One region of the Colwellia sp. Bg11-12 genome, then DNA from elsewhere that is predicted to be linked to it. Evidence: predicted binding sites of a transcription regulator. Region 1 holds the regulator's gene; each other region holds the start of a gene.
The links. Region 1 encodes sigma-54, which starts transcription at its own class of promoters, with help from an activator protein. Its sites were predicted from a motif close to GTTGGCACGNNNNTNGNNT; they were not measured.
Positions count from the first base shown of each region.

Region 1 (8,227 bases):
CCAAAATTCGCTCACGCACCAAGTCAGATAACTGATGAGGTGATAACTGGCTGGTATTTATATACAACCCCGCACGTGTAGAAATAGGTTCAAGCAGTTTTTTCTCTAAAGAAATCGCTTGATCGAGTGGAATATTTTGTTTTATTAACGGATGTAAACGACGCGTTTCACTAAAACGGCGAATAAGATCAGAGTCATCGGCGTCTAAATAAAGTATATCGAGTTTTACTGTTTTAGGCAGATAATCTAATATTTCTGAAACGTCATTAGGGTCATTGGGCAAATTACGGACATCTAGACTAACCGCTACTTTGTCATAATCATTGATGACGGTATGGGCTAATGCAGGCAACAAGTTAACAGGAATATTATCTACGCAATAGTAGCCTAAATCTTCGAGCACACGTAATGCAACACTTTTACCTGACCCTGAGCGACCACTGACTATCATGAGTTTCATTTAAATTTTCCTGACTTTTTATTGTATTTATTAACGTGCAGCTTGCTTTATTAAATTAAAAAGCTCTTGCGAATTTTGACACTTTCTTACTTGTTTTGCGATTTGTTTGGTACTAAATACTTGTGCAATACTTTGTAGCGTTTCTAAATGTTGTTGGCAGTTCTCTTCGGGCACAAACAGCGCAATAATAATATCCACCCCGCGATTATCTATAGAGTCAAATGCCACCGCTTGTTCACTGGTCAGTAAAACGGCAATGACTTGTGAGGTATTTGACAAACGCCCATGCGGAATAGCTATACCATTACCTATGCCAGTAGAACCTACTTTTTCACGCGCCATTAAACTTTCAAATAGCTGATGCGTATCAAGGTTATCAATTTTTTTTGCCGCAGTGGCGCTAATTATTTCAAGGAGTTTTTTTTTGCTAGTGCCCTTAACGGCACAGAGTGTGCAGTCAAGGGTTAGGATATCTTGCAACTTCATTACACTACTTACATTTTTTGATTAGAGAAAAGGTGAAAAACAGCATTAATGCTGATTCGTTTTGCCTTTGTATTTTAATATTTGCCGATCAAGTTTAACAACAAGACTATCAATAGAGGCGTACATATCTTGGTTTTCAGCTTTGGCATGTAAATCAGTGCCACTAACATGAACCGTCGCTTCTGCAATTTGGTTTGATTTTTCAACGGTGAGAACAACATGAACATTATTGATATGGTCAAAATGTCGGGTCAACTTTGCCATTTTTACATTGACATTTTCTCGTAAAGCTTCGGTAATTTCAACATGGTGACCAGAAAGGTTAATTTGCATAAGCTTAATTCCTCATCTTTTCGTTAAAGTAAACTTTTTCGTTGGTTAGAAGGAGGAATAGAAAGTGACTCGCGATATTTTGCAATGGTACGCCGAGCAACATTTATTCCTTGAGTGGCTAATAAATCAGCCATTTTACTATCACTTAATGGTTTTGCGGGTATTTCAGCCGCGACAAATTTTTTGATTAATGCACGAATAGCGGTTGATGAACATTCGCCACCACTTTCTGTCCCTACATGACTTGAAAAGAAAAATTTCAGTTCAAAAATTCCCCGTGGCGTATGCATATACTTTTGTGTCGTTACCCGAGAAATGGTTGATTCATGCATATCGACAGCTTCGGCAATATCATTTAAAACCATAGGACGCATGGCTTCATTACCATGTTCGAAAAAACCAATTTGTCGTTGAACAATACAGTTCGATACTTTCAATAAGGTATCGTTACGACTTTCTAAACTTTTAATAAACCATTTAGCTTCTTGTAAATTTGAGCGAATAAACTGTGTGTCTGCCGTTGACTTCATCGAGCGAGACATCGAAGCATATTGCTGATTTACAGACAGCTTTGGTGCTGTATCAGGATTTAGTTCAACAACCCAACGACCATTTTTCTTTTCAACAGAAACATCAGGAATAACGTATTGATCATCACTTTTGATAACACTGTCGCCAGGTCTAGGATCAAGTGATTGAATAAGGCGGACGACTTCGCGAAGTTGTTCTTCTTTGAGTCGAGTTTTACGCATTAACGTACGATAGTCTCGGCTACCCAGCAGATTGATATGGTCACGTAAAACCAACTTACTTTCTTCTAACCACGGCGTAGCGGGGTCAAATTGGTTAAGTTGAATAATTAAACATTCTGAAATAGAACGTGCAGCAACGCCAACAGGGTCAAAGAGGTTAATACGTTTTAGTACCACCTCTATTTCATCAAGTTCAACACCTTCAATGGCAACACTTTCTAGAATATCTTCACTGGAAACGGTTAAGTAGCCAGCATCGTCAACGGCATCGATGATTGCGGTAGCTATAGCACGATCGGTTTCGGTGAAAGGGCTTAATTCCATTTGCCAGCGTAAGTGATCTTGAATGGAATCTTGAGTTTCGCCTTGGTAAGTATAATCTTCTGAAGCGGGTCCTGAACTAGAACTCGCCGCACCTGCGGTGTAGTTGTCATCCCAGGTAGTATCCATGTTTAATTCTTCAGGGATATCATTTTTATCCATTGCTTCAGTGGTGGTGATTTCATCGATGGTGGGTGTGGAGTCTTCGCTGCCATCAGAAACGGCTTTCTCTTTAACATCACCTGTACCAGCTGTGTGAGCTTCTTCAAGGTTGTCAGTACTTTTATCTTCAGCATTGTTTGATGATTCATCCATTTCTAATAATGGATTATTTTCTAAGGCCTCTTGAATTTCTTGCTGAAGCTCTAACGTTGACAGTTGCAGCAATTTGATTGCTTGCTGCAATTGAGGCGTCATGGTTAATTGTTGTCCTATGCGGAGTTGTAGAGTAGGGCGCATTTAGGTCATTAACTTCCTATTATTTTTAATTGAATATTTTCGACATACGAAGATATTATTAACTTATTAGCTACTATAGCGTGAATTGTTCACCAAGGTATACATCTCTTACATGTTGATTTGCAAGAATTTGATCTGCATTACCTTCTGCAATAAGTTCACCATGGCTAACGATATAAGCATGTTCACATACATCGAGGGTTTCTCTTACATTATGGTCGGTGATCAAGACACCAATACCACGTTCTTTTAAGTGTAGAATAATTTTTTTGATATCACCTACTGAAATTGGGTCAACACCCGCAAAAGGCTCATCTAATAAAATAAACTTAGGCTCTGCCGCTAAAGCTCGAGCAATTTCCACTCGGCGACGTTCACCACCTGATAAGCTCATACCTAAATTATCTTTAATATGACCTATGTTAAATTCTTCAACTAAATGTTCTAGCTTTTCTTCACGTTCTGCATCAGATAATTCTTTTCGTGTTTGCAAAATGGCCATAATATTATCGTAAACACTGAGTTTTCGAAAGATAGAGGCTTCTTGTGGCAAGTACCCGATCCCTTTTCTCGCGCGTTCATGCATAGGCGCTAACGTAAGGTTTTCATCATTAAGAATAATATCGCCACTATCGCTTTCAACCAAACCAACAATCATATAAAAAGAGGTGGTTTTTCCTGCACCATTAGGGCCGAGTAAACCCACTATTTGTCCTGCCGAGACTTGCATACTGACATTCTTAACAACTTTTCTGCCTTTATAAGCCTTGGCAAGCCCTTTCGCCATTAGCGTGCTCGTACTCATAAGTTACCTTTTTCCAGAGTCTTTGTGTCAGTTTTTTTCGCTTGTACTTTTTCTTTAGGCTGAAAAATTGTTTTTGTACGCTCGTTCGTTTTACTTTCAGCATTAACATATTGAGTATCAATATTGTAAGTAATTCTATTACCACTGACTTCACTGCCTTCTTGTTGCAATAAAGCATTACCTGAAATGATCACTAGATTATTACCGGGCTCATATCTTATTTCATCTGCTTGTAAACTAAGCGGGGTACCATCGGCTAGTGTTTGTTCAAACGTTGCTGGCTTTCCTTTTGCAATATAAGTTTTTTCTTCGCTACCCGATTGAGTTAGCACTTGAACCAAGTCAGCACGTATGGTCAATGTGCCTTGAGTGATCACAACGTTATCGATATAGCTAAATATTTTATTTTTAAGATCAACGGCTTGTCTTGAAGCGTTTATTTCAATTTTTTGTTTGATATCAAATTTTTCAGCGAAAGCTGATGAAAAAAGGGTGCTTGAAAACAATAAGCACAATAGGCTATTTTTTAACAATTTCATAAATGGATTTCACATGTTTAGTTAGTGTCATTTGGCTGGTGTTTAAGTCGACAATTAAACCTTTACCATCGATGGTAAATCCTTTACCAATAATTTTAATTTCTTGTTCTGAACTTATGATGTTAGTTTTTAAATCAAGTTCAAAGTATTTTCCTTGAACTTCTTGTAATAAGCTATTTGGATCGGTTGCTACCAAGCGCACATGCTTCTCTAACTTCACTCGGTTGTTGTTATATAATATGCCTTCATTTGCAGATACTTTCCATGTGGGGGCATCATTTTTTGGATGAAGGGTGTATTGAGGAAACTCAAAATTGGTAATGTTTAGCTCAGGATAATGTTCCATACGCTGTGCATCAACAACATAAGCTAAACTTCCTTCATTCTTGTAGACATTACTGTGTAAATTCTCAGCAATAAAATCAGGCGTAAGTGTTTTGTCAATCGCTTGTAACTGCGGTATTGAGGCATTTCTCCATTCAATAACCCCATAAATAGCGCCCGCTAAAATAAAAAATACTAACGTTAAACTATAGAGTCTATTCATATCATATACTCGCGCCACTAGCATTTGCTAAAGTGTTTTGGCTAAGCATGATTAAGTCGCAGATTTCTCTAACGGCGCCAAAACCGCCACGATTAAAGGTTGTGTAATTCGCTATTGATAAAATTCTTGGATGAGCATCTTGTACGGCAATACCAAAGCCGACATAGTCGATACACTCATAATCAGGCATATCATCACCAATATAGGCAATTTCATCGAGCGCTAAATTTAATTGCTGAGCCATCTTTTTCAAAGCGGGTAATTTGTTTTCTTCACCTTGTACTATGTATTTAACATTCAAGGCTGACATACGTGTTGCAACAATATTTGAAGTTCGACCCGTGATCACAGCAACATCGACACCGCTAGCGCCTAATGCTTTTACGCCATAACCATCTTTAGTATGAAAAGCTTTTAATTCTTCACCATGGTTACCTAAATAAATACGACCATCAGAAAAAACACCATCGATATCGCAAATCAGCAGCTTGATTTTCTTCATCGCATTGAATGCAGCGTCTGTAATTTCACCATAGTATGTGTGCATATTAGATAAGACCTGATTTAAGTAAGTCGTGCATATTCATTGCGCCAATTGGCATTTTATTACTATCAACAATGATTAAACCATTAATTTTTTTATCTTCCATAATCTTCAAACCTTCAGCAGCAAGCATATCTTGATGAGCAATAGTCGGATTTTTTGTCATCACAGACTCAATAGTGTCTTGATGAATATCGAGACGTTCATCAAGGATACGGCGTAAGTCACCATCGGTGAATAACCCTTGTAAGCGACCTGTTTTGTCAATGACTGCAGTCATCCCTAAACCTTTTAATGACATTTCCACTAAGGCGTCTTTAATTTTGGCTTGAGCATTTACCGTAGGTAAACGTTCACCACTGTGCATAATATCGCCCAATCGCAGTAATAGGCGCTTTCCTAGGCTACCACCAGGATGAGATAGTGCAAAGTCATCGGCGGTAAAGCCACGAGCATTTAACAAGGCGACAGCGAGAGCATCACCCATCACCAAGGTTGCTGTAGTGCTTGATGTTGGTGCTAAGCCAAGCGGACAGGCTTCTTGTGAAACGGCGACACATAAATGAATGTCGCCAAGTTTTGCTAGAGTTGATGCAGGGTTGCCCGTCATCGAAATAAGCTTAGCGCCAATGCGTTTTATCACTGGCACTATGGCTAAAACTTCACCAGTTTCACCAGAGTAAGAAATAGTAAGCACGACATCATCGCCAGTGATCATGCCTAAGTCACCGTGGCTTGCTTCGCCTGGGTGCACAAAAAATGAAGGCGTACCGGTGCTAGCTAAGGTCGCAGCAATCTTTCCACCGATATGGCCTGACTTCCCCATACCAACAATGATCACTCTACCTTTACAGTTAAACATTAACTGACAAGCTTCTTCAAACTTTTGATCAATGTACTGGGTTAATTCTGCAATAGCCTGTTGTTCTATATGAATAACGTCTAACGCTAGTTGTTTAAAATTGTTCATTATTAGCCCATTTCTATTATATTAATCACTATTTAGCATGGTTTTTATTATATCTGGCTAAAAAGTAAGATTTGATAAGCAACAAAAGCGCCAATCAATAATAAGCCTTTCATGCGGGTTATACGAAAACTGCCAGCACGACGAGTGAAACACAAAATAAATAGTAAGACGGTAACACCTAACATATAAGGCGCATCGCGTGTTGCAGCATCTGAGTCTACTTCGCCTGGTGCAATAAGACCAGCAAGGGAAAGTACCGCTAAAATATTGAAGATATTAGAACCAATAATACTGCCTAACGCTAAATCATCTTCTTTTTTAATGATACTCATAATACTTGCAGCAAGTTCTGGTAAGCTCGTACCAACGGCAATAACGGTTAAGCCAATGACTAAATCACTAATACCAAAAGCCTTGGCAATAAAAACAGATGAGTCGACCAAGTAAGCCGCGCTCAAGGGTAAAAAAACCATTCCCGTAACGAGCCAAAATAGCGACTTAGGCTTACTTACCGCGTCAGGTACTTCTTTTTCTGCATCGATGATCAATCGATCATCAAACGGTCTATTCTTAGAGGCTCTCAGGGTAATTAGCAGCAAAGCAATAATATACACAAAAAAACCAATCATTAACGATAAGCCCTCATTAAAGCCAAAATAATCGTCTGATAGCATCCAATAGGCGAGCGCGGTAATCAGTAAAATTAACGGGATTTCTCGTCTTACTGTTGAAGAAGAAACGCTTAATGGCTGAAATAATGCAGTAATACCAAGCACTAAAGCGATGTTAGTTATATTTGAACCGATAGCATTACCAATAGCGGTATTGTTATTACCATCTAAAGACGCGGTCGCTGCTATCATCATTTCGGGTGCTGATGACCCCATAGCAACAATAGTCAAACCGATAATCATAGGTGAGATACCAAAATTTCTTGCTAACGATGAGGCACCAAAAACAAATTTATCGGCACTCCATACCAAAGTAACAAGTGAAAAAAGTAAAATTAGAATCTGTATTAACATTAAGGGCTCCTATATTGAGAGGGTAAATTGTCGCTGGTTGCGAAGGAAAAACAAAGAGAAATAATCGGATCTAAGGAAAAATAAGTAAAAAAGTACGTAAAAGACTGTTTTTTGGTATCGAGTTGTTAAAAAATAGTGAAAGTTAATATTTCATTAAAGCAAAAAATATCAACTGAGATAAGGATCTTACACTTTATTACGTTTTTACACGCTTTCTTACGATTTTTATTTACATTTTTAACGCAATTTTAATGACGTTTTTTGATTGCTCAGGTAAAATTCATCTGACTTTAATAATAACAAACAGTGACGTTATAAGAATCTTATGCTTGAAAACTTGGTCGATATCCAGAACCTTACGTTTAAACGTGATGAACGAGTGATCTATGATGATATTAGTTTGTCGATCCCGAAAGGAAAAGTGACCGCGATAATGGGCCCTAGTGGTATTGGTAAAACCACCTTACTACGTTTAATCGGTGGGCAACTCAGACCCAACGCTGGAAAAATACTTTTCGACGGACAAAATATTCCCACATTATCCCGTAGCGCACTTTATGAAGCACGCAAACGCATGAGTATGCTTTTTCAAAGTGGCGCATTATTTACCGATATGAGTGTTTATGACAATATCGCTTTTCCGATGCGCGAACATAGTAAGTTGTCAGAGTCGTTAATTGAAAAAATGGTATTAATGAAACTTGAAGTGGTGGGGTTACGTGGTGCTCGAAATTTAGCGCCGGGGGAGCTTTCTGGCGGCATGGCGCGCAGAGTTGCCCTTGCCCGTGCAATCGCTTTAGACCCTGAACTGATTTTATACGACGAGCCTTTTGCGGGACAAGACCCTATTTCAATGGGCGTTATTGTTCGCTTAATAAAAGATTTAAATGAAGCGTTAGGTTTAACATCAGTGGTTGTTTCACATGACGTTACTGAAGTCATGAGTATCGCTGATTATATTTATATCATCGCTGAAAAGAAAATTA
Region 1 covers NZ_JACGUZ010000071.1:181,315-189,541, forward strand. The annotation lists gene rapZ (RNase adapter RapZ) at 1-460, opposite strand, end outside; gene ptsN (PTS IIA-like nitrogen regulatory protein PtsN) at 491-946, opposite strand; gene hpf (ribosome hibernation-promoting factor, HPF/YfiA family) at 992-1,279, opposite strand; gene H4J39_RS09730 (RNA polymerase factor sigma-54) at 1,303-2,811, opposite strand; gene lptB (LPS export ABC transporter ATP-binding protein) at 2,885-3,616, opposite strand; gene lptA (lipopolysaccharide transport periplasmic protein LptA) at 3,613-4,155, opposite strand; gene lptC (LPS export ABC transporter periplasmic protein LptC) at 4,136-4,702, opposite strand; gene kdsC (3-deoxy-manno-octulosonate-8-phosphatase KdsC) at 4,704-5,249, opposite strand; gene H4J39_RS09755 (KpsF/GutQ family sugar-phosphate isomerase) at 5,251-6,216, opposite strand; gene H4J39_RS09760 (calcium/sodium antiporter) at 6,264-7,241, opposite strand; gene mlaF (phospholipid ABC transporter ATP-binding protein MlaF) at 7,567-8,227, shown strand, end outside.

Region 2 (8,227 bases), 180 kb from region 1:
ACCTTATTTTATTGTGTTGGGCGCTAGTCTTATTGTTGCCGCTCATTTAATTAACTTGAAATTATGTAACAGTTGTAAACGTTGTATAAATGAATCATGTGAAAGTACCTAACGATACTTTCACCTATATTTTACATATTAAGTTCTTTTAATTTCCTTGTTAACGTATTTCTTCCCCATCCTAATTTTTTAGCGGCTTCTTGCTTCCTTCCTTGAGTAAAATGGAGTGCTCGCTCTAACAATATTTTCTCAAATTCTGGTAGCGCACTCTCTATAATATTACTGTTACCTTTTACTAATTCTTCGTCAACCCATTTTTGTAGAGCAACCGGCCAAGATGAAACTTCTGTGGTCGTGTTGGATAATGTTGTTTTTTCTGTGAGCTCGCTTGGAAGATCATCTAACAAAATTTCCTTACCACTCGCCATGACCGTCAAGTAACGGCAAATATTCTCAAGTTGACGAACATTTCCAGGCCACGCGCATTGCTGTAAATAGTTAAGCGTCGATTTTTGTAATGTCTTTTGTTCGACTTCTAATTCTTTTGCAGCTAAATGTAAAAAATGATTAATCAGTTGTTCAATATCTTCCTTTCGTTCACGCAAACTGGGTAATTGTATTCTTATAACATTTAAACGGTGAAACAAATCTTCACGGAAATCTCCGTTACTTACTTGAACTTCAAGATTTTGGTGCGTTGCTGCAATTATTCGTACATCAACTTGGATAGGTGAGTGACCACCGACGCGATAAAATTGGCCATCAGCCAAAACACGTAATAAGCGGGTTTGAATATCTAATGGCATATCGCCTATTTCATCTAAAAATAATGTGCCTTTATGTGCTTGTTCAAAACGACCTTGACGAACCGCATTTGCGCCAGTAAATGCGCCTTTTTCGTGCCCAAACAGTTCAGATTCAATTAAGTCTTTTGGTATTGCAGCCATATTCAAGGGAATAAATGGAGCATCTGAACGCGGACTATGAATATGAAGAGCATGAGCAACTAATTCTTTCCCTGTGCCTGACTCGCCATTAATTAGCACACTTATACTCGAACGTGATAACCGTCCAATTGCTCGAAATACCTCTTGCATAGCGGGTGCTGCCCCAATTATGCCCACAGGATCAGGTACGGCTACTGAGTGCTTACGTTTAGCTGTTTGCTCTCGAGCATATGTTAATGCTCGTCTTGTAAGTGAAATGGCTTCGTCAGTGTCGAATGGTTTTGGTAAATATTCAAAAGCTCCCCCTTGATAGGCATTTACAGCACTGTCTAGATCTGAATGAGCTGTCATTATTATTACCGGGAGATTGGGGAATTGTTCACTAATACGACTTAGTAGCGTCATACCGTCGATATTAGGCATTCGTATATCAGAAATAATAACTTCAGGTTGCTGATGTTCAAGTGCAATAAGTAAATCTTCTGGTTTCTCAAAAGAAGCGACTGAAATACTCGCTCCCGATAAAGCTTTTTCTAATACCCAGCGAATAGAGCTGTCATCATCTACTATCCAAACTTGCTCAACATTCATTATTATTCTCTTCTTGTAAAGGTAGTAAAATTAGGAACTCGGTATGGCCTGGTCGGCTATAACAGGAAAGCTTTCCTTTATGTTGCTGCACTAATGTTTGTGAAATAGATAAACCTAATCCGGTACCATTATCTCGCGCAGAAACCATAGGGTAAAACAAAGTGTCTTGAATTTTTTTTGGAATACCTGGGCCATTATCAATAATGCTAATTTGAACACATAGCTTTATCCGTCTGCCATTAATGGTCTTATTACTTGCAGCTCTTGTTTTTAATGTTATGTTGCAATGTTCATCAATAATTTGAACGGCATTATTAACAATATTTAAAACAGCCTGCTGTAATTTATCTTGGTCAAAACTAATCTCAGGAATTGAAGGGTCATAATCCCGAATAATTTTAATCTTTTTAGGATTATTAAAATTAATTAACTTATAGACCTTTTCCAAAACAATATGAATATTTTGCTCTGCCATCTGAGGTAATTGATTGGGTCCTAATAGCTTATCCACTAAATTAGTTAAGCGGTCAGCTTGTTCAATAATTATCTCAGTATATTCTTGTTGTTCTTTCGTTAGTTCTTTACTTAATAACTGTGCTGCACCGCGAAGACCACCCAATGGATTCTTAATTTCATGAGCAAGTCCTCGTATCAAGTCTCTAGAAGACTCCCACTGTTGGTGTTGAAAGGCTTCTATGCTCATTTTTTTTTGTTGGTCAATTTGTTTGAATTCTAAAATGATATGAGGCTGTTTACTAAATTCAACAGAAGAGGCTGTAATTTCTACGGTAATACGGCTGTGATCAAAAAACTCAATAGTGACATCACTATCACTGAACTCTTGTCCAGAAGTGAGAAGCTGCTCTAAACGCTCTTTTTTAATCGGAGAATTATAGAAGACCGTGGTAATTGGTAAGTTGTATAACTTGTTGAAGCTCTTAATTAATAGGGCTTCAGCTGCAGGATTAACATATTGGATCGTTAACTTACTGTCCAACACAACAAGTGCTGTTACCATTTGGTTTGGCAGTTTTTGTTGGTAATGAAGTTTTAATTGTTGATCTCTAGTGCTGATACTGGACATACAAACCTTTTGCACTCATTTAGTGCGAAAAAATATCAATGCAATTATATTTGGTGCAAGTTGCACTAAATGCTAATCAATTAGCGTTATTAACTGATGCTCTATGCATATAAAACGTTATAGATTTTGATGATGCAATTACCTTGCCTTTTTCATTAATTAATTGCATTTTTATGATATGTTCACCACGGTCGATATTTCGCAGTACAAACATAGAGTGAGGCTGAGGGGGTCCATAAGGACTGCTGTCCAAATGTAATTGAATATTCAAGCCTTGTTTAAATATAGGTTTAATAGTTCCCGCTACATATACTGAGCCAGTATTGTCCCTAATAGTTGCCTTTTGTTTAGGTTGCTCTATTTCAACTTGGTAGTCATTTTTTATAACTTTTGGCGTTAAATCAAGCATTGAGGTATCAACAGAATAGCTTATATTCGGTTCGCTAATTTCAACTTCTTCAGCGCCAGGTTTAGGGCTGTCAGAAAAAACTAAAACGCCATCGTCACTTCTCCAAACATAAATTTTTGTTGAAGCTGCAAAGACATGACTACTGAGTAATGTGATGATTAAGATTAATAACAACAATGAATAGCGCAAAAATTTAGCTCAATTTAAAATGCCTATCTTAAACTTATATAACTAATGGCCTTTTTGCCACAAAAAAGCTCACCGAAGTGAGCTTTTTTTATTATTTAATGACTTAATGTAGGTTAAACACTGTAATACAATTCAAACTCTAATGGATGAGTTGTCATGTTTACACGTTGTGATTCACCACGTTTAATAGCAATGTAAGCATCAATCATGTCTTTATCCATAACACCACCCGCCGTTAAGAACTCATAATCGGCTTCTAAACTTTGCAATGCATCTTCAAGTGATGTTGCTACTTGTGGGATAGCTGCTGCCTCTTCTGCAGGTAAATCGTATAAATCTTTATCCATTGCATCACCAGGATGAATTTTGTTTTTAATACCATCAAGGCCAGCCATTAATAATGCAGTGAAAGCTAAATAAGGGTTTGCTGCTGGGTCAGGGAAGCGAGCTTCAATACGCATTGCTTTTGGTGATGGGACAATTGGAATACGAATCGATGCAGAACGGTTACGTGCTGAATATGCAAGCATTACCGGCGCTTCAAAGTGTGGCACTAAACGTTTGTAAGAGTTAGTTGCAGGGTTAGTAAAAGCATTCAATGCTTTAGCATGCTTGATAATGCCGCCAATATAATAAAGCGCCATCTCAGATAAACCACCGTATTTATCGCCTGCGAATAAGTTTACACCGTCTTTCGCAAGAGATTGATGAACGTGCATACCTGAACCGTTATCACCTACTAAAGGCTTTGGCATAAAAGTCGCTGTTTTACCATAAGCATGTGCAACGTTATGTACTACATATTTGTAAATTTGAACTTCATCAGCTTTTTTTACTAAAGTATTGAAACGACAAGCAATTTCGTTTTGACCAGCCGTTGCTACTTCATGGTGATGTGCTTCGACAACTAAGCCCATTTCTTCCATAACTAAACACATGGCTGAACGTATATCTTGTGAAGAATCTACAGGAGATGTTGGAAAATAACCGCCTTTAACGCCTGGGCGATGACCCATATTGCCTTCTTCGTATTCAGTACCTGAATTCCAAGCTGCTTCTTTATCATCAATTTTATAGAAAGAGCCACTCATATCAGTGCTAAAACGCACATCATCAAATAAGAAGAACTCTGGCTCAGGACCAATTAATACCGTATCAGCAATACCAGTACTACGTAAGTACTCTTCAGCGCGTTTAGCGACTGAACGAGGGTCACGACTGTAACCTTGCATTGTACTTGGCTCTAATATGTCACAACGAATATTTAATGTTACTGCATCTGTAAAAGGGTCTAGAACCGCTGATTCAGCGTCAGGCATCATCACCATGTCAGATTCATTAATACCCTTCCATCCTTCAATAGAAGAACCATCAAACATTTTGCCGTCTTCGAAGAAATCTTCATTTACTTGGTGGTGAGGAATTGAAACGTGTTGCTCTTTACCTTTTGAATCAGTAAAACGTAGGTCAACAAATTTTACGTCGTTGTCTTTGATTAAATCTAATACTGCTTGTGACATGTAAAGTCTCCAGTGTCTTTAAAATAAAATACGTTTGCATATTGCATGAATGGCATAAAGCGAAATTCATGCCAACAGAAAAAGCCTTTGTATATAAGGTGTTAAGTTATCTAACTACAACACTATGCACCATTAGCGTGCACTGACTGCTTCAATGTGGTGCGCTTGCTGGCTTTTGGTGCTTATGAGTATAACAGGGCGTAACAATTAGTGTATGGAGATTTTAATAAGCATTGAAATATTTGTTGCTGTCTTTGTTGAATTCATTACTGTATAATTCGCGCCCAATTATAGCCCTATATTCTTTTGATGAAAAAGTCTTGCAAGAAGTGAGTAAAACCCGTGTTAGATAAATTACGTAATGTTGCCATCATAGCCCACGTTGATCATGGTAAAACAACTTTGGTTGATAAATTATTAGAACAATCAGGTACCCTTGATGCCCGCGGCGGTCTTGAAGAGCGTACGATGGATTCGAATGATATCGAAAAAGAACGTGGTATCACAATCTTAGCTAAAAATACGGCTATTAACTGGAACGGTTACCGTGTAAACATCGTAGATACTCCTGGCCATGCTGATTTTGGTGGTGAAGTAGAGCGTGTTATGTCAATGGTAGATTCGGTTTTACTTATTGTTGATGCACAAGAAGGCCCTATGCCACAAACGCGTTTCGTAACGAAAAAAGCGTTTGCTCAAGGTTTAAAGCCAATTCTTGTTATCAATAAAGTTGATAAGCCTGGCTCTCGCCCTGATTGGGTTATGGACCAAGTTTTTGAATTGTTTGACAACCTTGGCGCTACTGATGAACAGCTTGACTTTAAAGTTGTTTACGCTTCAGCAATCAATGGTTGGGCTTCGCTTGAAGAAGGCGTAACCGGCACAGATATGACTCCTTTATTTGACACTATCCTTAAAGAAGTGCCTGCACCAACAGCGGATCCAGATGGTCCATTTCAAATGCAAATATCTCAACTTGATTACAGCTCTTATTTGGGTGTAATTGGTGTTGGACGTATTACTCGTGGTTCTGTTAAACCAAATCAACAAGTGACGATTAAATTAGCAACTGGCAAGGTTCATAACGCTAAAGTTGGTAAAGTATTCGGTTACTTAGGTTTAGAGCGTCTTGATATTGCTGAAGGTTTTGCTGGTGATATTATTGCAATTACTGGTTTAGGCGAGTTAAAAATATCAGATACGGTTTGTTGTCCAACAGAAGTTGAAGGCTTACCAGCGTTATCTGTTGATGAACCTACTATCAATATGACTTTCCAAGTAAACACTTCACCATTTTGTGGTAAAGAAGGTAAGTTTGTTACTTCACGTAACATCAAAGACCGTTTAGACAAAGAATTAATTCACAACGTTGCTTTACGTGTTGAGCAACTTCCTGATGCTGATAAATTTAAAGTTTCAGGTCGTGGTGAGCTTCACTTAGGCATTTTGATTGAAAACATGCGCCGTGAAGGTTTTGAGTTAGCGGTATCACGTCCTGAAGTTATTATTCGTGAAATTGACGGCCAAATACAAGAACCTTACGAAAACGTAACCATTGATGTTGAAGAACAACATCAAGGACCTATCATGGAAAGAATGGGTGTTCGTAAAGCTGAATTAACTGATATGGCACCTGATGGAACAGGTCGTATTCGTATGGACTTCATCATGCCAAGTCGTGGTTTGATCGGTTTCCAAACTGAATTCATGACATTAACGTCAGGTTCTGGCTTAATCTACCATACATTTTTTGAATACGGACCTCATAAAGGTGGCGATATTGGCCAGCGTAAAAATGGTGTAATGATCGGCAATGCAACAGGTAAAGCATTAACGAATGCAATATTCAACTTGCAATCACGTGGTCGTATGTTAATCGGACACGGTGTTGATATTTATGAAGGTCAAGTTATTGGTATTCATAGCCGTGACAATGATTTAACCGTAAATGCTCTTAAAGGTAAGCAGTTAACTAACGTTCGTTCATCAGGTACTGATGAAGCACAAACGTTAACACCACCTATCGTTATGTCACTTGAACAAGCACTTGAGTTTATTGATAACGATGAGCTAGTGGAAGTAACACCACTAAGCATTCGTATTCGTAAAAAGCTTTTAAAAGAGAATGAACGTAAGCGTGATACTCGTCCTAAATAAGCCTCTTATGTAGACGATTGATAAAAACCAGCTTCGGCTGGTTTTTTTGTCAGTAAATTTTAGTAAGCCTAAACTTCATATGTTGTAAGAGATGTCTTAAGCTTACATAGGAAATAGCATAAGTAACTGCAGTTAAAGTTTATTTTTACTCATTAATTTATTGTTTTTAAATGAAAAATAATTTTAGGGACAAATAAATTGAAATTTTATCGTCAACATCATCCATCATAGTTCACTGGTGAATATCTGTTTTACTGTTACGCTTAATATATAAATTTAATTTCTAAAGTATGAGTGAAGGGAGAAAACTTATGATGGAGCAAAAGAAATTAACGCGGTTAAATGATTTATTTGAAAAAGTAGTTTCCGATTGCGCTAGCCTTATAGAGCGCAGAGAGTTAAATGTTCTTTATCAAGAGTACATCGACGATGGCAGAGAAGTAGGGTTACCCATAAAAGCATCCACTCAATATCAACATGCCACTGCTTCATAACTAAAGCCACCGTTTATTTTTATTTATTAACACGAGAAAAGGAATTCTAAGATGTCCCCTGAGCAACTAAAAATGTTACAACGATTAAGCGAACTTTTTGAACAAGGTATTGCTGGGCCCAGTCAAATAAAACAGCTCTCTAGTTTACTTGCTGCTATTAATCAAAACCAAGAGCAAGATGATTCACTGTCTCATTCAGTTTTGACCCACTCTAGAGCGAATGTAAAAACATTAACTCACCTTGCCTAAGCAAAGAGCAGTAACAAAAAATAAGATTGATGGTAACTTAATTTGCTAAGTTACCAACTACTCAACTCATAATTAACTTCATTTAGTGATAAAGTTACTGTTAAGTCAGCGTCTTAACTTATATTAAGTCGCCTTAAGTGATTTTATGAATGTTTGTGACTTGTTAATTGAACTATTCATCTCGTTAATCAATCGTTCGACATCTTGCTCAATTAATTTATATTCGGTTTTTAATTCACCAATGGCTCGAGCATTAAGGTTATGTTTTAAATAAAGCATATTGTCTTTAAGTGCATTAAGAATAGGCTGCATTCTTCTTTCTGCATTCCACATTGATTCAATGACTGATGCATAGCGATTTTGGGTTTCTCTATAGCGAGATTGGCTTTGTCGTTTTAGTGATTGATTGGTGAATTGATCTAATTCATCATGCCATTCATTAAATAAAGCTTCAGCAACATCTTCAATAGCATTAATGCGAGCGGTAACATCATCAGCAGCAACTTTACTTGTGTGATAATGGTTATTACTCATTTCATATTGCTGTTGTAGCTCGCCGCCATCAAAATTTACTAATGCGGAAAATT
Region 2 covers NZ_JACGUZ010000071.1:1,714-9,940, forward strand. The annotation lists gene H4J39_RS08855 (MerC domain-containing protein) at 1-112, shown strand, start outside; gene glnG (nitrogen regulation protein NR(I)) at 132-1,538, opposite strand; gene glnL (nitrogen regulation protein NR(II)) at 1,528-2,622, opposite strand; gene H4J39_RS08870 (DUF4124 domain-containing protein) at 2,699-3,220, opposite strand; gene glnA (glutamate--ammonia ligase) at 3,334-4,740, opposite strand; gene typA (translational GTPase TypA) at 5,083-6,897, shown strand; gene H4J39_RS08885 (hypothetical protein) at 7,209-7,391, shown strand; gene H4J39_RS08890 (hypothetical protein) at 7,443-7,640, shown strand; gene H4J39_RS08895 (DUF2959 domain-containing protein) at 7,764-8,227, opposite strand, start outside.
Region 2: glnA (glutamate--ammonia ligase) is a predicted target of sigma-54. The motif match lies at 4,798-4,816, and genes of this name have one in related genera.

Region 3 (8,227 bases), 370 kb from region 1:
GTGCGGGTAATAACGTAGTTTAAACGTTCTTTAGCATCTGGAATATCTGCTGTCGCTAAATCATTCAACCGAGAATCTAATTGAAAATTATTTAATGAATCATGTAATTGACGCGTTAATTTGCCTATTTCAGCAAACAACTCTGAATTAATTGGGTTTTGAATTTCTGCAATTAATTCATCTGCCTTATCTTGTTGACCACTTTCTAAATATTCGACCAACAGTTTTGCTTCTTCCAAAGAAACATGCACATTTGTATTCACACTCATGCAACAACCTCTCGTATAGATTAATTAATGAACGAGCTAAAGAATTAACCTAAACGTTCAAATATTTTATCTAACTTAGCGTTTAGCGTTGCTGCTGTGAATGGCTTAACAATATAACCATTAACACCTGCTTGGGCCGCCATAACAATTTGTTCTTTCTTTGCTTCAGCAGTAATGAGCAATACAGGAATATGAGATAACTTAGCATCTGCACGAATTGCTTTAAGCAAATCAATTCCTTGCATACCAGGCATATTCCAATCTGTTACAACAAAGTCAAAAGAGCCTTCTTTTAACATGGGTAAAGCAGTGCTACCATCATCTGCTTCTGAAATGTTAGTGAAGCCTAAATCGCGCAACAAGTTTTTCACGATACGTCTCATGGTTGAGAAATCATCAACAACAAGAACTTTCATATTTTTATCCAAGGCACCCTCCGGTGAGAACATTTTAAAATTTAATTATATTTATATTCTACTTAACTTTGCCAAGATTGCATACGTCCTTTTAACCTATGCATTGCTTGGCTATGAATTTGACTAACACGTGACTCACTTACATCAAGCACTTGACCAATTTCACGTAGATTTAATTCTTCGTCGTAATATAGTGACAGTACTAGAGCTTCGCGTTCGGGTAAAGTGGAAATGCATGCCGATAGCGATTTTTTAAAAACTATTTTTTCAAAATTATCATAGGGATCGTTATTATTAACATCTTCCATATTCGACAAAGAATCCTCACCAACACCAAGATCTTCTATACCGATTATTTTACCTGTACTAACTTCACTAAGAATATGATGGTAGTCATTTAACGAAATATCAAGTTTTTCAGCAACTTCAATATCCGTAACATCTCTTCCTAGGTCAGCTTCTAGCTTTTTTATGGCTTCGCTGACCATGCGACTATTCTTATGAACTGAACGAGGAGTCCAGTCTCCACGGCGTATTTCGTCAAGCATAGCACCACGAATACGAATGCCAGCAAAGGTTTCAAAACTTGCTCCTTTGCTGTGATCAAAATTATTTGAAGCTTCAAGCAAGCCAATCATACCCGATTGGATAAGATCATCAACCTGCACGCTAGCAGGCAATCTTGCTAATAGGTGATAAGCGATTCGTTTCACTAAAACTGTGTGCTGCGCAATTATTGCAGATTTATCAGTTTGAATACTGTAAGCATTTGGTTTTACCACTATCGCTCACTCGCTAAAATTATGTGAAAATTAAGCACTTTAAACAAAGCACTCTTATCTTTTTGTTCATTGTTACTAATTTTCTAACAACTGCTCAATAAAAAACTCTAAATGACCAGATGCTTGTTTAGGCATTGGCCATTTAATTAAGTTAGCTGCTAAAGATTTAAACGCAACGGCCGCGGGTGATTGAGGATAAGCTTCAACAATTGCTTTTTGTTTTCTAACAGATTTTCTTATATTTTCATCAAATGGGATCACAGCAACCAATTCGAGTGCAACGTCTAAAAATCGATCGGTTACTTTTGATAACTTGCCAAACAGTTGCTGACCTTCTTTTGGTGTTCGCACCATATTAGCAACAACTTTAAATTTGAATACACCGTGGTCACGACTTAATAGTTTCATTAAAGCGTAGCAATCAGTTATAGAAGTAGGTTCATCACAAACAACTAGCATCACATCTTGTGAAGCGCGACAAAAGCTCAGTACCATATCTGAAATACCTGCAGCGGTATCGACAATAAGTACATCAAACTTTGTGTTCATATCACTAAAAGCGCGAATTAAACCAGCATGTTCAGCAGGCGTTAAATCGACCATAGATTGTGAACCTGACGTAGCAGGAATGATATTAATGCCAGCGGGACCTTCAATAATTATATCGTCTAATTCACATTCGCCAGAAAGTACATGTGATAAATTGCGCTTTACTCGTAAACCGAGCATGACATCAACGTTAGCTAAACCTAAATCGGCATCTAAAACTAAAACGCGTTGTCCTAATTGTCCTAGTGCAATAGCGGTATTGAGTGAGACGTTAGTTTTACCTACTCCGCCTTTACCTCCTGAGACTGCGATGACTTTTACTGGTTCGGAACTTTTCATTTTTCTTAAGCCACTTGCTTGATCATTCATTTATCGTATTTCTCTACTTTCTTACGAAAATCCATCAATTAAATTTAGTATAACCCTATAATCATATAACCTGCATATTTTTATAGGATTAAAATTCACATATTAGAACAAGTTATGGGAATACAGTGATATTTACAGTGATGTACATTTGATTAAGCATGCGCTCAACTTTTTTATGAGGAAAAAAAGATAAACACCTAGCATAAAAGTTGTCTGTAATCATTCTACTGATCAATTGTAATACCTCAGTATTATTCGTTTTAGGTATTAAAAATAAGCCCGTTTATAATCAACTTGATACCATAGGTGCTGTTCGCCAATTTATTGGTTTAGTAACTTGATTTTTCGCTGACATTTTATCTGCTAGCGTAACGAGTTTTTCAGCATTTGCAACTTTAATATCTTCTGGAACTCTTTGTCCATCAGTAAGGTAACCTATCGCTAAGCCATTTTGAATAGAGGTAGAAATAATTTCACCTATACTAAGACTTTCATCAAGTTTAGTATAAATACAGCCAGCCAATGGTACTTTTTTAAAGCGATCTACATTCTCTTGCATCACGCGCTGCTGAGTATTAGCCGCTAACACTAAGTAATTACGAATTCTTACCCGTGCATTTGAAACTAACGTTGTTAAGTGTTTAGCTAAACGCATGTCACGTTGCCCCATGCCTGCGGTATCAATAAGTATCAACTTCTTTTTAGAATATTGTTGTAACAGGGTATCTAACGTTTTTGCATCACCAGCAAGTTTTACTTCGCAACCAATAATGCGCCCATAAGTTGCTAATTGTTCAAACCCAGCGATACGGTAGTTATCGGTTGAAATCATCGCAACTTGGTCTGCACCATGGATCTGTGCAAATCGGGCGGCCAATTTTGCTACTGTTGTGGTTTTACCCACGCCAGTGGGCCCAACTAAAGAAACAACACCACCACGATGAATAATGTCATTGTTTGTGGTATTTATTTGTTGGCTTATAAACTTTTTAGCTAATTGCCATGTATCCTGATCATTCTTTTGTGCGGGGATATAACCGGCAATTTGATCGGAAACTTCTTCATTCATTCCCAATGACATTAGTCGGTTTACCAACATAGCGCGAGCAGGATCCTTTTGCGCCATATCCTGCCACATCAAACCAGAAATTTGATGTTCTAATAATTCACGAATTGAAGACATTTCATGTTTCATTTTCTCTAAGTCTTCGTTATTTACATTTTGTGCAGGTGGCAAATTCATTTCTGAAGTGCGAGACTGCTCCTCAATAGCAGGTTGCTGATATTGACTTGCTGTTTGCTCGTTACCTGTCTCTTGACTACTTTGCTCTAAGCGATCGGTAAAACTTTTAAATTGTTGCTCTATATTACTTGATGGTACTGGCGTTGATGATTGCCCGAGGTTGGTTGTATTATTTTGAGTTAACTTGGCCGCTGCTTGTGAAATTTTATCATGCTGAACTTGATTAATACCCTGGCCATTAAGTGCTGGAGCTTGTTGCACTTGACGATTGAGTAATGCCGCTAGGCTATCGGAGGGGATTACACCTTCTTCTCCACCTCTATTATTTTGAATAGAGGCATTCGTCATTGGATTATTTTGACTAAGGTTAACAACATCATTGTCAATCGCACGGGCTGAGCTATTACTCGCTGTAGCCGTAGATCTATTTTCAGAGGTATGTGTCGCTGCAGCGGTTGGCTTGGTCGCATTAATTTCAACGTTATTATCAACCGCAGCCATTAATTCAACACCTTCAGGCACACGTTTATTTGACATGATCACAGCGTCAGCGCCTAGCTCTTCTTTGATTTGTGTCAGAGCACTTCTCATATCTTTTGCTACAAAACGTTTTATTTTCAAAACTAACCCCTTATCAACTGCAATCGCTGTTAATGACATATTCATTTAACGGCCAAGATTCTCTGCTGTTCATTACCGATATCGTAATTATTGACCAATGGCGCTTACTATCTTTATCTGCTTATCATCAGGAATTTCTTGGTAAGAAATTACGCGTAAGCCAGGAATAGTATATTTAACAAATTTAGCGAGTACTGCTCGTAAAATCCCTGAGGTTAACAATATCGGCGTATCTCCCGCCATTTCTTGTTGTTGAGCACCCTCGGTTAAAGATTTTTGTAACCGTTCTGCTAAACCTGGTTCAATGCCTGCGCCATCGTCTCCAGCCATTTGCATAGACTGGTGCAACATCTGTTCCAACTCTGGCGCCAATGTTATGACAGGTACTTCGGTAACCGGACCTACCAACTCTTGTACGATGAATTTCCGCAAGGTTATACGTACCGCAGCAGTCAGTATTTCGGGGTCTTGAGACTTAGGTCCATATTCAACAAGCGTCTGAATAATGCTGCGCATGTCGCGAACCGCAACACCTTCAGTCATCAAGTTTTGCAAGACTTTAACCAGTGTGCCAAGAGTTAAAACATCAGGGATAAACCCTTCAATTAATTTAGGGTAACTTTTACCAAGCATATCAAGCAGGTTTTGTACTTCTTCATGGCCAAGTAGCTGAGAAGCATTGTTTGTGAGTATTTGACTTAAGTGGGTCGCAAGGACGGTGGAAGCATCAACCACGGTGTAACCCAATGATTGCGCATGTTCGCGCTGTGCGTTTTTAATCCATACCGCTTCTAATCCAAAGGCCGGATCTGTAGTAGCCACGCCATCTAATTTTCCAAAAACTTGTCCTGGATTAATCGCTAACTCATGATCATGGCGAATTTCAGCTTCACCAATAGTGACACCCATCAGTGATATTTGATAAACATTAGGGTCTAAATCGAGATTATCACGAATATGTACGGCTGGAACCAAAAAGCCAAACTCTTGAGAAAGCTTCTTACGTACCCCTTTTATTCGATTAAGTAACTCTCCACCTTGAGATTTATCTACCAGTGGTATCAAGCGATAACCGATTTCCAAACCAATAATGTCAACATGGTTGACGTCATCCCAACCTAAATCTTTAACTTCGGCTTCTTGTTGCTGTGTTTCAACCTCTGCAGCTTCTGACTTATCAGCTAACTCTTTTTCTTTTGCTACTTTATATTTTCCACTAAAAAAGGCTGTTCCTGCTACCATGAAAGCAAATAATAAAAAAGCAAAGTGAGGCATGCCAGGAATAACACCCATTACAAACATAACCGCAGCAGCAATATACAACGAACGTTCTTGGCCTAATTGACTACTGACCTGTTCGCCCATATCTTGTGAGGTATTTTGTCGTGTAACAACAATCGCCGTACCTACGGATAAAAGTAAACCTGGTATCTGAGCAACCAGACCATCACCTATCGTTAACAGCGTATATATTTCAACGGCACTGTCAAAACTTAAGTCATGTTGGACCATACCAATGACCAGTCCGCCAATAATATTAATCAATAAAATTAATATACCTGCAACCGCGTCACCTTTTACAAACTTACTTGCACCATCCATCGAACCATAAAAGTCAGCTTCACTGGTCACTTCAATGCGACGTTCTCTTGCTTGGTCTGCAGTAATAAAACCCGCATTCAAATCAGCATCTATTGCCATTTGCTTTCCTGGCATAGCGTCAAGGGTAAAACGAGCCGTTACTTCAGCAATTCGCCCAGCACCTTTAGTTACAACAACAAAGTTAATAATAATCAGGATAACAAAAACCACTAAACCTACGGCATAGTTTCCGCCAATAACCACAGAGCCAAAGGCTTCAATGACTTTACCCGCAGCATCAGGGCCTTTATGTCCCTCGAGCAAGACAATTCGAGTACTGGCGACATTTAGCGCTAACCGTAGAATGGTCGCTATCAGTAGCACCGCAGGAAAGGAGCCAAACTCAAGGGGTTTTAAGGTATAAACGGTGATCAGTAATACCACCAAAGATAAGGCAATATTAAAAGAAAAGAGTATATCGAGTAAAAATGAAGGCATGGGCAAAATAACCATACCCAGTGCCGCCATAATTAATAGTGGCGTACCTAAACCAGAAAATAAGTTTATTTTATTTTTTTTGAATTTGTTAAATGAAGTAATTAACTGCATATTACTCTTATGATATATTTTTGACGCATACCATGAAATAGCAATAAGCAGACCAACACTCGCTTAAAAGTGGTTGGCTTGGATAATAAACCAACAAAAAAAATTTAAACCATTAATAAATAAGTTAATTAATATTTGAAATCATCAGGGATAGGCAGATTCTTTGCAATAGGTGTTGGTTTTTTAGCCTTACCTTTTTTGTGTTCGTTAAGTTGAAATATAAAAGCTAATACTTGGGCGACCGCAGCAAAAAGTTCTTCTGGAATTTCTTGATTGGCTTCCGCACAATAATATAAAGAGCGGGCTAATGCCGGAGACACAATAATTTCGACATTATTCTCTTTCGCTATGGTACGAATGTGCATCGCCATTTCGTCGATACCTTTCGCCACTAACATCGGTGCTCCACCTTCAGCGACATCATATTTCAAGGCTACAGCATAATGCGTTGGATTCGTGATAACCACATCAGAATCGGGGACTTCTTGCATCATTCTTCGCTGCGACATTTCATACTGAGTGCGACGAATACGTCCTTTTATTTCAGGGCTACCTTCTGAATTTTTCATTTCATCTTTAACTTCTTGCTTAGTCATTTTTAATTGACGGTTGTGGTCCCACGTTTGGTAAGGCGCATCAATAGCGGCAATAATACCAACCGATAAAGCAAGTGCTAGAAACATCCACTGCAATAAAGTTACCGAATGCTCTAAGCTCAACGGTATAAGTTCTAAGCTAAGGCCAAGTATTTCTTCGAATAAGCTACTCAATAATAAATAAGCAACAATAAAAACGACAAAGAATTTCATCAGTGATTTAACTAATTCAACGAGCGCTTTAATACCAAACATACGTTTAAAGCCTGCTAATGGCGACATCTTACTGGCTTTTGGCGCCATAGCTTCGGTAGAAAAACTCATCCCCCCTAGCATGGTATTACCAATAAAAGCGGCAACGATAATGATCGAAAATATCCATAACATCGGTGCGACTAAACTTCCTACTGAGCCTCTAAGTACATTATACAATGCATGAAAGTCCATCACTTCAGCACGGCTCAAACTAAATGAACGCTTCATGATGCCTGCTAAGCTTTCCGTTAACATTCCACCAACCAGCATGATAGCAACAGCACTCCCAACCAAGACAAACATAGTCCCTAAATCTTTAGAACGCGCTATTTGACCTTTTTTTCTGGCGTCAGCAAGTTTTTTTTCTGTAGGTTCTTCTGTTTTTTCACCGCTACCTGCATCAGCCATTAGTTCGCCTTACAATCAATGAGGTAACAACTAAAATCAAGTGCACGTTGCCATTGCAATTCATAGTGCGTAAAAAAGTTGCCCATCGTTAACCACATAATAAGTAATCCTGCACACATAGTGACAGGAAAACCTATTGCAAAAATATTTAATTGTGGCGCAGCACGTGTCATTACCCCAAAAGAAAAGTTAATTAATAACATTGCGGTTAAAGGGGCTAACGCTAATGATAACGCTGTAGCAAACATCCACTCGCCCCATTCAACCACTTCTTTAAACTTATCTGGAGTAAATTTATATTCCCCTATTGGCAACGTGTCGAAACTCGCCACAATAAAGTGTAGATAAGCTAAGTGCCCATCCATTGCCCAAAACATAAGGGTTGATAAAATTAAGAAAAATTGGCCAACCGCAGGGACATTCATACCACTAACAGGATCAACGAGAGAAGCAAAACCTAAGCCCGTTTGCATCGCAATAATTTGACCGGCAAGCGTAAAAGTATTAAGAACCATTACGGTCACAAGAC
Region 3 covers NZ_JACGUZ010000071.1:551,033-559,259, reverse strand. The annotation lists gene H4J39_RS11485 (protein phosphatase CheZ) at 1-269, opposite strand, end outside; gene cheY (chemotaxis response regulator CheY) at 314-697, opposite strand; gene H4J39_RS11475 (RNA polymerase sigma factor FliA) at 748-1,467, opposite strand; gene H4J39_RS11470 (MinD/ParA family protein) at 1,543-2,385, opposite strand; gene flhF (flagellar biosynthesis protein FlhF) at 2,675-4,249, opposite strand; gene flhA (flagellar biosynthesis protein FlhA) at 4,337-6,439, opposite strand; gene flhB (flagellar biosynthesis protein FlhB) at 6,568-7,698, opposite strand; gene fliR (flagellar biosynthetic protein FliR) at 7,698-8,227, opposite strand, start outside.
Region 3: flhA (flagellar biosynthesis protein FlhA) is a predicted target of sigma-54. The motif match lies at 6,478-6,496, and genes of this name have one in related genera.

Region 4 (8,227 bases), on a different contig from region 1:
AACAGCGAAAGACTTTATTGATTATAATCAAGGCAACTGAGTATAACGTAACGTGTTTGTAAATGGACTTATACCTTAGTCTTAAACCTGATTATCTAACTAGGGGGTGTTAATTTAGTGCGATATTTAAGTAAAGGCGAAACAACATTGAGTCATATTTAAAAGTGACTTAATAACATCATTACTTTTTATCCGCTTTTATGTCAGGTTAATATAAAGGATAAAACCGACCCAACTTAATGTTAAAAGAGACCAAGGTAAGCTGAGTGACTTTCTTGTTTGTGGTCTTGCATCGATATTATTTGTAGCGAGTTTTTCTTGGTTGGTCTTTTCTCTTAATAGCGATTTTTTAGCTTTATCTCGTTCTCGTGATTTCTTCCCTTGTTGCTTTTTATATTCGGCAATACCTTTTTCAATGCCTTGAGCAATAAGCTTGGTTTGTTCTTTGGTTTGTTTGGGTTTTTGTATACTTTTGGCAACTTTTTGTGCTTCTGCTTGACGTTCTTGCGATTGTTTATGCATCATTTATTTTATTATCGTCTAATATATATATTATAAGGATGAATTTATAAGAACCTCACCGGTTGATCAAGGCTTATCTTAACTTTTTAAAGTGATAAATCATGCGTATGTCAACCTAGGTAGTTGTTAAACTTTGACTGAAGATTGTCTCGTTTTATGGCATTATTATTTAAAAATAATTTACTTATTTTACTTATTTTACTTGTTTTTATTAGTATGGATAGTTATGCATATAATGAAAATGAAGCGAAAACTTCAGAAAAAGAACAACCTGTCATTCAGGTGGTATCTGAAATTTATCCGCCTTACCAAGTGATTAATGAAATCGGTGAGCTTGGGGGACTGTCTGTTGATAAAGTAAAATTACTCTTTCATCGCTCGTCTATAAATTATCAGGTAAAGATATATCCGTGGGCACGAGGTTATCAATTAGCGTTAACGCAACCTAATATCTTTATATTTTCGTTGTTAAGGACACAAGAAAGAGAGTCTTTATTTCGGTGGGTAGCACCATTATGTTCGATAGAATTTTCATTTTATCGGTCAAAAAGCAGACCTGATATTCAACTGAATTCAGTAGCCGAAGCAAAAAAATACCTTATTGGTGCACAAAAAGGGCAAGCATCAGCGGAGTATTTATTAAGGCTAGGTTTTGAACCAGAAAAGAATCTGTCTATTTCTTATAATAACGATAATTTTATTCAAATGTTAGCCTTTGACCGTGTTGAACTGATTGTTCTCTCTTCAACATACTTTGCATCACTCATAGCAACAAACTCACCTTATGCTGACAAAATAGAACCTGTTTTTCCTATCAATTATTTAACGCGTAATTTGTATTTAGCGAGTAGCCTTAATACCTCAACAGATTTGATTAGTCGACTTGAGAAAGCCTATGATGAATTAGCGCCACAATTTGATCATAATTGTAAAGAATAAGCCTTTTTTTCTTAATGGGTTGGTTAAATTACATGGATAATGGTTAAAAGTACTAAATCATAATGTCTTTTATGTTTTTTTATTACCCTATATATGTAAGTTATTGTAATTTATTATTATTATTGATGGTCTGTTTATTGCTTCATTTTCAATCGTATTTTAACTGTTTAAAGGAATAATAAGATGGCCGTTAACATTGCAGACCGACCTATCGATAAAGTAAGAGAAGAGGTTGTTGACCAATTAGTGATGAATTATAGTCACGGTGAGCTTTCACATGAAGCTTTTGAAAGACGATTAGACCAAGCAATGGCTTTTGAATCAAATGAAGAGCTTGTTTCACTTGTTGCAGATTTAGACTTAACCGTCGATCAAGAATATATAGAAAAGAAAAAGGAAGACTTTCGCTTTAATTATGCTTCTACTCCAACTGATGAAAGTGATTTACTTGTTAATATTTTTAGTGGAAGTGGCCGCAGTGGCGAATGGCGTGTCGCTAAAGAAATTAAGTCGATAAATATTTTTGGTGGTTGTGATATCGATTTTAGTGAAGCCATATTTACGCAAAGAGAAGTTACTGTAAAAGTCTTTTGTTTGTTTGGTGGCATTGATATATATGTGCCTGAAAATGTGAAAGTCGTTTCAAAAGCTTTTTGTGTTTTTGGTGGTGTCGACAATAAAGCGCCATCTACTGATTATATTGATGCCCCCACAATTTACGTTGAAGGAGTCGTGTTATTCGGAGCTTTAGATATCACCCTTAAACGTACACTGAAAGAACGTTTTATCGCTTTTGCTGATGGTTTAAAAGATATATTTAATTAGCTTTTATTATCTATACACTTTGTTGACTTCGGTTAAGCTTTTATAAATCTCCTTATGTTATTTTTAGTCTTAACAAAGTAGAGGGGATAAAGTGACTGATAAGCAAACGATTAAATTACTAAAAGTGATAATGTTTTTTGGCCTTTTTCTTTTCTTACTTGGCCATTATCTTTTATCTTATGCGGATCTGCCTGAAAAAATGGGTGTAAAAGGTATTATTATCTGTGCTGCCTGTATGGCTTTTGGGTTAATTTTTTCATTACCGACAAAAATGTATCTAACCTTTTTATGGGTTAAACGAGAGAATGATCAAACTTGTAAATATAAAGCACAAAAAATAGATAAAAAAAACGCGAGCACGTAATATGCTCGCGTTTTTTGTTAAATGAAACTGATAAAGCCTAATCAGTAAAGGTAATCCTTGGCTTCGCACCGATAGATGAATCTATTTTAGGGTAGCAAAGTAAAAGTCTTGCAGAGGCAATGCCTTGTTCTTTAACCATGTAATCTTTAAAAGCATTAAGACGTTGCTCAGACAATTTAGCGAGTTGCTTTATTTCATCTTTGTCGGTAATTGCAGCACCTAAAGGTTTATTAATATCCTCTGGTGTTGCAATTGCACATAATGTTAACTGTGTATCAAGTTTGTCTTTCATTAACGAAGAAAACTGAGTTAGAAACTCACTATGGTGATCCGTTAATTGAGTTTCTTTTACAGGGAATTCAAGGTCATTAAAGCGTACTTTGAGTAAGTAACCACCTGCAGACATAGCAATATTGACAACATTGGCATAGGGAACAAATGTTGCCATCAAATATTCTTTAGCCGCTGACATTGTTGCTTGCTTGACCATTAAGCTGATAAAACCACTCATGCCAAACGATGGATCATCAGTGCTGCCTGTTAATGGAATATCTAGCTCTACATTCCCATCGCCGTCTTTTAACATGCCTAATGCTATATTAAACGGCACTGATGTCTGACTTTTTATGGTGCCCGTTTCATGATCGTTGGCTGCGCCAAGTTCAACGCCTCTTAAAAGTAATACGGTATTGCCGCCAATATTGGCATTATTAACGGTAATATCAAGTTCTACATCAAGCTGGCCGCTCTTAAGTTCATGTTTAAGTGCGCCTGAGATATAGGTTGATAATGACGGTAGGCTCACTTCTTTGAAGAAACCTTTTAATTGATAAAAGTCTTCATGACTAAAAGGCTTAGCAATTGCTGACAAATCAAAATTAGCATACTTATCACTGCTTCCCTTTAACGAAAATTGGCTCTCTTGCTTTGGTTTTTGATTATCAAAAGGGCCAGCGTTAAAGGTTGAGATACTAAATTCTCTTTCATAATGAGGGCTGGTACTACGGTCAATAAAATGAATTTGTGCGCTGTCACCCAATGAAAAACTATTAAGTGACAATAAGAAGGGCGATTCAGTACTCTCTGTCGCTACGTCAGCAGTATTTGGCTGATTGACATCTTTTTCTATCGCCGCTTCAATAGGTTGCTCACCTTTTGGCGAAACGGGCAATCCGGTAATATTTTTTTCTTTATCAAGGTTGGTATCAATTGCTAAGCCTAAAAGGCTAATAGTGTCGATAGATAAACCCTGCTGCGATACAGTAATATTATTAATATTTAAATTTTTGAACTGGGCTAAAGGTGGTAGCTCATCGGTGGTGTTTTCAGCAAATAGGCTTTGCTCAATAATAAGGTTGGCGATATTAGCTGTTATTAGCGACTCCAATGTTGTTATGGCAATGTCATCAAGCTTTATCGCTGATATGTTGGCCAAAACTTGTGACTCTATCTCATCGTACGCCATTAAATTATTGACGTTTAATTTAGCGGTTCCTGATATCTTCGGGGCTTGGTCACTGACGAGTTCGATAGATAAGTTTTGCAAAGATAAAGGGTCGATATTAAGTGCAACTGTTTTATTTCTTTGTGCTGCCTTAAAGCCTGCTGATATCAGCTCAAATTTTTCAAGGTTAATATGCGTAGCAGTATCGGTGATTGAAACTAACTGTTTACTTTTAATACTGACAGAGCCCTGCATCATTAAAGGGGCTTGCTCTGTGCTATTAGCTATAAAAGGTTGAAATGGCGCCAGCGCCAATTCAGATAAAGTTAATTCTGAATTTATTTCACCCTGATTTTCAGCTAGTTGTGCTTGTAATGTTAAAAGTAAGGGAGCTTTATTGATGAACGCGTTAAGGGATAGTTCAGCTCGTTGTGCTTGAGCTGAAGCGAGAACATTCTTTATGAGTAATGAATTAATTGCAAATTCTTGCTGACTTTGTTTCACACTTATATTAAAAACAGCATTAGAGAGGCTAAAATTAGGTAACGACAATTGATAATTATTCGGTTTGTTTTTTGGCTGAATTTCATCCGGTTGTGTAACAGAAGACGAAGGGGATTCTGTATTGTCAGCTATAACAAAACCACCAATTATCGGTGTTTTATTATTTAAATTAACATCTATATATAATCCATCAATAGCAAATTCTGAAAAATGTAAAGTATCGGTTAATAGCCTATATAAACTCGCCGTAACCGCTAATGATCTAACCTCTACAACAGGCTTTTTAATAGTGTTTTTTGTCGTTATGGCAAGTTCACTTATCGTTAAGCGTGACAAAAAAGGGTTGTAACGAATGGTGGTTGTATCAGCCAATATCAACTGCTGTTCACTAAGGTACTTACCGAGATAATGTTGACTAATAAAAGGTGATGATATCCAAATAACTAGAAAAAGAGCAATAAAGAATAAACCGACAAATTTAACTGTTTTAGTGGCGGTTTTTACAAAAGAAGAAGACATAAATTTCCTAATTTAAGGGGGGTGTTATTATAATTGATTATCCGGTTGAGCAAGGCAATTTACCTTTCAACATAATGGCGTTGTTACTCAAACGATACTTAACTGCAATATTCTTGTTAAGCGTGCGTAGGTTATTGACTTTTTTATCTACTGTCTAGTGTTATGGTCGTAATGCTGTAAGTAATATCAGGTCGATTCAGTCATTTTTATTGCTCAACAGGATTTAACATCGTATGCTCATCTTAAGTGGTCTGACCTTTAACTATTGCCAATTTAATTAACGTTTAATAAACCTATGATAAATCAAGAATCTTTATTTTTACCTCAAGGTGAACATCAACTTCATTTAAGGCACATTTGGAAAAAAAAAGGGGGAATACCCGTTTTTATGTTACATGGCGTGATTGAAAACGGTTTGATTTTTTATACTAAGAAAGGTAAAGGTTTAGCTTGCTACCTAGCGGAGCAGGGGTTTGATGTTTATGTAGCTGATTTACGTGGCCGAGGTGAAAGTACTCCTCGTATTGATGCAAGTGCTGAACATGGTCAATTTGAAGCGATCACCCAAGATATACCACTTTTTATCGATTACATTTCTCAAACAACAAATCAGAAAATTCATCTTGTTGCCCATTCATGGGGAGGTGTTTTATTAGCGAGTACGCTTGCTAGGTTTCCAACGGTTATGGAAAATATTCGCAGTAAAACTTGTTTTGGAACAAAACGAATGGTGACCGTGAAAAGTTTAGAGAAACTTTTTAAAGTCAATATAGGTTGGAATAATTTAGCCCCTAAACTTGCAAAGCAAAAAGGCTTCTTAGATGCTAAAAAACATGGTATTGGCTCTGATAACGAAACAAGACAATCATTAGCAGATAGTGTTGCTTGGGTCAAAAAAAGCGAATGGCATGATACTACGGATGGCTTTGATTACTTTCAAGCAGCAAAACGGGTAGATTGGCCACCGACATGGCATTTTACTGGGAGTAAAGATAAAGTCTTAGGCCATGCTAGAGATGTAAATATTTTCATTAATGAATCGAACCCTCAGGCGAAGTTTACTTTACTGTCGAAATCTTTAGGCAATATGCAAAATTACGATCATATTAATATCCTTACTCATCCCAATGCTAGAATTGATCATTATCCGCAGTTGGTTAAATGGTTGAAGTCTCACTAATTTATACCCTCGATTACTTTTTATAAGCCTTTACGCTACTAAATATTCAATAATACTGTTATAAAATCATATCATCATTTTTTTAAATGGATTTAGAACATGAATAAAACTATCGTTTTTATGACAAGTGCCTGCTTTCTTGTCGGGTGTCAGTCAATTTATACCGCCCAAACTACTATTCCCATAAAAGAAAAAAAACCTGTAGAGCAATCAATACCTAAATATCAAGAATTTATTCATAGTGGTGACATCTTACCTATTCAATATATTGTTGATATTAAGGGTAATACTATTGATTTAACGAATAATAAAAAACGCAAATTGGTGATTTTATTTGCAACCTGGTGCCCAGATTCTAACCGAGCGCTTAAAGCACTTAATGAATCGCCATTATTGAATGACCCAGCGGTTGATATTATTGCAATTGCCCGCGAAGAAACAAACGAAGATGTCATTAAGTGGCGCGACAAAAATAATATTCGTGTGCCATTAGCCACAGATGTTAATCGTAGTATTTACCAACAGTTTGCCGTTGGTGGTATTCCTCGTTTAATTACGGTAGGTAAAGATAATAGAGTAATAAAGATGAACTTAGCTGAAGGACAAGAGCAACTAAAGCTTATTCAATGGTAGGACTGGCTAGCAGTATTATTAGTGCAGGAATTGTTACAATTCTCTATTTGGTTTTTACGATCCATTTTATTAGAATTGAACTTTGTTAATTATTTGTAATCAACAGTAGTGCTACTTCCTTGTGGTTAATTTCATGCTCAAGGAAAAATGAATAAAACTTTAAAGGATTATCATGTCAACAATAACAACAATAACGACAGCTTTATTATTAACGACGTTAGCTTCCCCCTTATCACTCGCCAAAGCGAATAAATTAAACTTCCATAAATCTCAACAAAATTCTGAACATAAAATAACGGGAAAACTGTTGTATTTGAATGACAGAAATGGCGATGTCGATTTACTCATTCATGACGATAAACGTTTTAGCTATTACCCACGCATTGCTAAAGACGGGTTAACAAAAAAAGCTCAACTTATTGAAACACCTGATAATGCGCAGTTTTATAATCAAGCAAAATTAGCCAATAAAAAAAATGAAGTTATCGTATATTTAACCGGCGATGCGGTGATGTCTTACAATATAGAGGATAAAACACTCAGTAAATTGTTAGATGTTGATACTTTATATAAATATCAAAGCATTTTTGAAATGAACTTTGGTGAATTTGTCCAAGACTTTAACGAAGATGGGCTAAGCGACTTTATTACTTATAGTTTAGATACAACTCATCTGTATCTGCAAAAACCTGATGGGTCATTCACTCATCAATCGTTAGCTATTTCTCCACGGATTGAAAAGTCGGGTAGTGGTATATCCTTTAAACCACAAGATTTTTATCACGCTGATTTTACACATGATGATAAAAAAGATATTGCCTTCCAAGTTGATGACCAATTGTTAGTCTTTGCTCAATCAGAAGATAAATCATTTAATAATAAAATAATGACTGTTTCCTTAAATGCTCATTTAGAAAATAAAAACTCTGCGATAAAAAAACAGCAAGGTGAAAAAAGTGCAGATGTGAATCTTGAAACTATTGAAGATATTAATGGTGATGGCCTCGTTGATATAGTCACTAAAGAATCGGTACGAGAAGGCATGATGTCTAGAACTAATGTACTTATGGTGCGTTATGGCTTTATCGACAATGGTGTCATGAGTTATAAGAAAGAAGCTGATGGTCAAGCTACTTTTGATGGTCAAGGTATGATTAAGTTTAAAGATGTTGACGGCGATGGCTTGAAAGACTACTACACACTGAGTGTTGAAATGGGTATTGGCACAATGATGTCTGCAATGTCTGGTGCTATTGATATGGATTTACGATTCTACAAATTAGGCCAAAATGGTAAA
Region 4 covers NZ_JACGUZ010000077.1:142,803-151,029, reverse strand. The annotation lists gene H4J39_RS14590 (DUF2956 domain-containing protein) at 199-525, opposite strand; gene H4J39_RS14585 (ABC transporter substrate-binding protein) at 679-1,461, shown strand; gene H4J39_RS14580 (LiaF domain-containing protein) at 1,645-2,286, shown strand; gene H4J39_RS14575 (hypothetical protein) at 2,378-2,650, shown strand; gene H4J39_RS14570 (DUF748 domain-containing protein) at 2,688-5,117, opposite strand; gene H4J39_RS14565 (alpha/beta fold hydrolase) at 5,413-6,297, shown strand; gene H4J39_RS14560 (TlpA disulfide reductase family protein) at 6,397-6,930, shown strand; gene H4J39_RS14555 (VCBS repeat-containing protein) at 7,103-8,227, shown strand, end outside.
Region 4: H4J39_RS14580 (LiaF domain-containing protein) is a predicted target of sigma-54. The motif match lies at 1,586-1,604, and genes of this name have one in related genera.